2 regions of the Variovorax sp. 160MFSha2.1 genome follow, and region 1 is predicted to be linked to the other one. Evidence: riboswitches for the same ligand, from Rfam matches in the RefSeq annotation. Region 1 holds a riboswitch; the other holds the start of a gene.
The links. Region 1 has a riboswitch for glycine ahead of ABL838_RS03970 (D-amino acid dehydrogenase). Riboswitches for the same ligand answer to the same signal wherever they lie in the genome.
Positions count from the first base shown of each region.

Region 1 (2,383 bases):
CGGCTTCGGTCTTCAGTTGCTGAGAGTCGACATGCTGCCGACGGGCGACAGCAGTCGTGACGGAAGCGAAACAGCGAGTGTTCGGCCTCAGGACGCGCTCGTGGAGTGAAGGCGGCTCGTCTTCGAGCCACCTGGGCGGGCTATGCCCGTGAACGCGAAATCCACCTCCGGTTCCAGCCCGCTCACGATCCGCGCGATCGACTTGCCCGAGCCGCAGGCGTGCGTCCACCCGAGGGTGCCATGGCCAGTGTTGAGGAACAGGTTCGGCAGCTTCGTCTTGCCGATCAGCGGGACATTGCTCGGCGTGGCGGGGCGCAGGCCGGTCCAGAACTGGGCCTGGGTGGTGTCGCCGGCGCCGGGGAAGAGTTCTTCGACGCGGCGCACGATGGCCTCGCAGCGCACGCGGTTCAGGTCGCGGTCGTAGCCGTTGAGCTCGGCGGTGCCGGCGATGCGCAAGCGGTCGCCCGAAGCCGAGGTGTAGCGCGAGAAGACGAGCTTGAATTCGTCATCCGTCAGCGAGACCTGATGGGCCTTGGAGGCGTCCTTGACGGGCAGGGTCACCGAGTAGCCCTTCGCAGGATAGATCGGCAACCGGATGCCCAGCGGCGCTGCGTAAAGCGGACTCAGCGAGCCCATCGCCAGCACGAAGGCGTCCCCGCGGATGCGCTGGAAGCGGCCTTCGCTGTCGGTGGCCTCGACGTGGTCGATGATGCCGCCGGCCTCGCGCAGCGCGGTGACGGTGTGGCTCATCAGGAACTTCACGCCCGCGGCGGCGGCCAGCCCCACGAGTTCACGCGCGAAGCGGTTGGCGTCGCCGGATTCGTCTTCGGCCGTGTAGGTGGCGCCGGCCAGCTTGGGGCGGATGTGGGCGAGGGCAGGCTCGATCTTCACGGCCTCGTCGGCCGAGATGACGCGGCGCTCGCAGCCCAGGGTGCGCATCTGCTCGGCGGGCTCGAGAGCACCGTCGAACTCCTTCTGCGTCGTATAGAAGTGCAGGATGCCCTGGGTGCGCTGGTCGTAGTTGAGGCCGGTGTCGCGGCGCAACTGTTGCAACATCGAACGGCTGTATGTACCCAGACGAACGATCTGTTCGATGTTGTGGCGGGTGCGCGCCGGCGTGCATTCGCGCAGGAACTGCAGGCCCCAGAGCCACTGGCGCATGTCGGCGCGCATGCGGAAGAGCAGCGGGGCGTCTTCCTTGCCCAGCCATTGCAGCACCTTCAGCGGCGCGCTGGGGTTGGCCCAGGGTTCGGCATGGCTGACGGAGATCTGCCCGCCGTTGGCGAAGCTGGTTTCGGCGGCCGGGGTGGCCTGCCGGTCGATCACGGTCACTTCGTGGCCGAGTTGCTGGAGGTAGTAAGCCGAAGTCACGCCGAGCAGGCCGGCGCCGAGGACGATCACGCGCATTTCAAGTACCTTTGAGGTTGCAGCGCTTGAATGGCGGGCGTGGATTGCTATTGAATGAATAGCAAAAACAACCGGACGACCGCAGTCCAAGTTGCCGCTCCCCCTGTCCTCGGTACCTGAGAGATTCACCCGCTGCGCCCGCAGAGGGTTTGCTCCTTCGGTGCGCCACATGGCGTGGCGGCTCTCCAGACGGCGTTTCAGTTGTTGCAGTACAGGCCCTTGCGAGGCCGACCTGAGCGTTTATGGGAGTTTGCGCCTTCGGTAGGGCCACCGGGTGGCCCGCTCTCCTGCAGTGGAGGCGATTGTAGGCGGAGCCTGCTCGGGCGCCAACCTCTGGATTCTCTCCCTTGGGCCAATGGGATAATCACCTGTTGATCTGCCGGACGGCGATCGTTCCACATAACTGCAGGGGACTTCATGATCCTGGTTACCGGCGGCGCCGGCTTCATTGGCGCCAACTTCGTACTCGACTGGATCGCGAACAGCGACGAGCCCGTCGTCAATCTCGACAAGCTGACCTACGCCGGCAACCTCGAGACCCTCGCGTCGCTCAAGGGCAACCCCAAGCACATCTTCGTGCAGGGTGACATCGGCGACAGCGCCCTGATCGACCGCCTGCTCGCCGAGCACAAGCCCCGCGCCGTGGTCAACTTCGCCGCCGAGTCGCACGTGGACCGCTCGATCCACGGCCCCGAGGACTTCGTGCAGACCAACGTGCTCGGTACCTTCCGCCTGCTCGAATCGGTGCGCGGCTTCTGGGGCGCGCTGCCGGCCGAGCAGAAGTCGGCCTTCCGCTTCCTGCACGTCTCGACCGACGAGGTCTACGGTTCGCTCTCCAAGACCGACCCGGCCTTCACCGAAGAGAACAAGTACGAGCCCAACAGCCCCTATTCGGCCAGCAAGGCCGCCAGCGACCACCTCGTGCGCGCCTGGCACCACACCTACGGCCTGCCGGTGCTGACCACCAACTGCTCGA
Region 1 is NZ_CP157624.1:928,572-930,954, forward strand. It holds gene ABL838_RS03965 (hypothetical protein) at 1-109, shown strand, start outside; gene ABL838_RS03970 (D-amino acid dehydrogenase) at 88-1,407, opposite strand; glycine riboswitch at 1,501-1,606, opposite strand; glycine riboswitch at 1,610-1,707, opposite strand; gene rfbB (dTDP-glucose 4,6-dehydratase) at 1,825-2,383, shown strand, end outside.

Region 2 (2,383 bases), 3.2 Mb from region 1:
AGTTCGCGCTGCAGATGCGCGACGCCCTGCGCGAGGCGCGCGACCGCGAGGCCATGCTGACGATCGCCGCGCTGATGCTCACCGAGATCGAGAAGACCGCGGGCGCGGAGCGCGCCGAGTCGCTGCGCGAGCGCATCGACCGGCTGCTGCCGCCGGCCGAAGTGATTCACTGAGAACTTCGATCGGGGCGATGGCCGCCACGGCCTGTGACACCATCGCCGGGTGAATTCCCCGCCTCCCGCCTCCACCTCGTTGTCCGAGCGCCTTCGCAGCTGGGCCAGGCGCCTCAAGCGCGACGGCGTCACCCTCTGGTTCGCCTGCCGGCACGCCTCCACGCCCTGGTATGCGAAGGCGCTGGGTGTTTTCGTGGTGGCCTATGCGCTCAGCCCGATCGACCTGATCCCCGACTTCATTCCGGTGCTGGGCTACGTCGACGACGTGCTGCTGCTGCCGGGGCTGATCTGGCTCGCGGTCCGGCTGATTCCCGCGTCCGTGCTCGCCGAATGCCGCGAGCGGGCCGATGCCTGGATGCAAAGCTCGGGCTCGAGGCCGACCAGCCGCTGGGGCGCCGCGCTGGTCGTGGCCGTGTGGATCGCGGTCGCCGCAGGGGCGTGGTACCTGTGGGTGCGCTGAGCGCATCGAGAAGATGGTCGTTGCGGAGCGCGCCGAATCGCTGCGAATGAAAAGCCGGCCGACGCCAGCGGCTTCGGCATTGCTTCATCGTGTCCGACCGTACATCGGACATCTGGAACCGGTGGTCATGAATCTTGCGGATGCGAAGCGCTGCAAGGTGTACGCTGAACCGAGCAAGCAGCCGCCAGAGGCACCGCTTGCCTCAACGCTCATCAATGCATAAAGGGAGAACAAGCCCATGGCTCTCACAAGTTTCGGATTCATCGTGACGGGAGACCGATTTGTCCAGCATCAGGGAACAGACAAGTTCCGAATGAAGGTCGTAGGAGTCGCAACCGCCTCCGAAGGTATCGAGGTTGCGCAGGAGATGGTTCGGGAAGGTGTACAGCTCATCGAACTCTGCGGCGGATTCAGCCCCGTGTGGGCGGGCAAGATCATCGAGGCCATCGACTACGCCGTGCCCGTTGGCGTGGTCGCGTACGGGCCGGAGTCGATCGACTCGATGCACCGTCTGTTCTCCTAGCGATACCCGATCAACTACACTCTCGAAAGTCAGGAGAGAGCCCCGCATGCCGGGGCCGCCGAAGGCGCAGGGGGCAAATTTCCCCCGAACGCTCAGGCAAAAGGACTGACGAGGCGCCGGTGAAAACCGGCGTTTCCTTGCTGGAGAGAGGCCGCCGCATCCAAAACAGGAGCAGCGGCCCACCGAAGGAGCAAACCCCGATCGTGGGGCGAATCTCTCAGGTAAAGCGGACAGCAGGGGTGGCCCATGGCTTGCGTCATGGATTTCGACTGCCCCTTTGGAGTGCCCCGTGGCCGCTTCTTCCGCCCCCGCTACCGAACTTCTCAAGACGCCGCTGTATGACCTCCACCTGGAGCTGGGCGCCCGCATGGTGCCCTTCGCCGGCTATTCGATGCCGGTCCAGTACCCGGCGGGCCTGATGGCCGAGCACAAGCACACGCGCGACGCGGCCGGCCTCTTCGACATTTCCCACATGGGCCAGCTGCGCCTGGTCGGGCCCGACGCCGCGGCCGCCTTCGAGACCCTGATGCCCGTCGACGTGATCGACCTGCCCGCCGGCAAGCAGCGCTACGGCCTGCTGCTGGACGACGAGGGCGGCATCCTCGACGACCTGATGTTCTTCAACGAGGGCAACGGCTCGATCTTCGTGATCGTCAACGGCGCCTGCAAGGTTGCCGACATCGCCCATATCCAGAAGAAGATCGGCTCGCGCTGCGAGGTGCGCCCCCTGCCCGAGAACGCGCTGCTCGCGCTGCAGGGCCCGCAGGCTGCGGCCACGCTGGCGCGGTTGTCGCCCGGCGTCGAGCGCTTCGTGTTCATGACGGGCGGAGCGGTGCAGATCGACGGCATTGCGGCCTTCGTCACCCGCAGCGGCTACACCGGAGAAGACGGCTTCGAGATCTCGGTGGCCGCATCCGACGCCGAACGCCTCGCCCGCCTGCTGCTGGCCCAGCCCGAGGTCAAGCCCATAGGCCTGGGAGCGCGCAATTCGCTGCGGCTCGAGGCGGGACTTTGCCTCTACGGCAGCGACATCGACACCACCACCACGCCCGTCGAGGCCTCGCTCAACTGGGCGATGCAGAAGGTGCGCCGCGCGGGCGGCGCGCGCGAAGGCGGTTTTCCGGGTGCCGCGAAGGTGCTCGCGCAGCTCGCCGCCTCCACCGCCGGCGCGGCCGGACACACCGACCACGACACGCTGAAGCGCAAACGCGTGGGCCTCGTCGCGCT
Region 2 is NZ_CP157624.1:4,177,023-4,179,405, forward strand. It holds gene ABL838_RS18975 (hypothetical protein) at 1-173, shown strand, start outside; gene ABL838_RS18980 (YkvA family protein) at 223-633, shown strand; gene ABL838_RS18985 (DUF6506 family protein) at 872-1,156, shown strand; glycine riboswitch at 1,177-1,274, shown strand; glycine riboswitch at 1,287-1,400, shown strand; gene gcvT (glycine cleavage system aminomethyltransferase GcvT) at 1,446-2,383, shown strand, end outside.
Region 2: another riboswitch for glycine. It lies ahead of gcvT (glycine cleavage system aminomethyltransferase GcvT); the one in region 1 lies ahead of ABL838_RS03970 (D-amino acid dehydrogenase).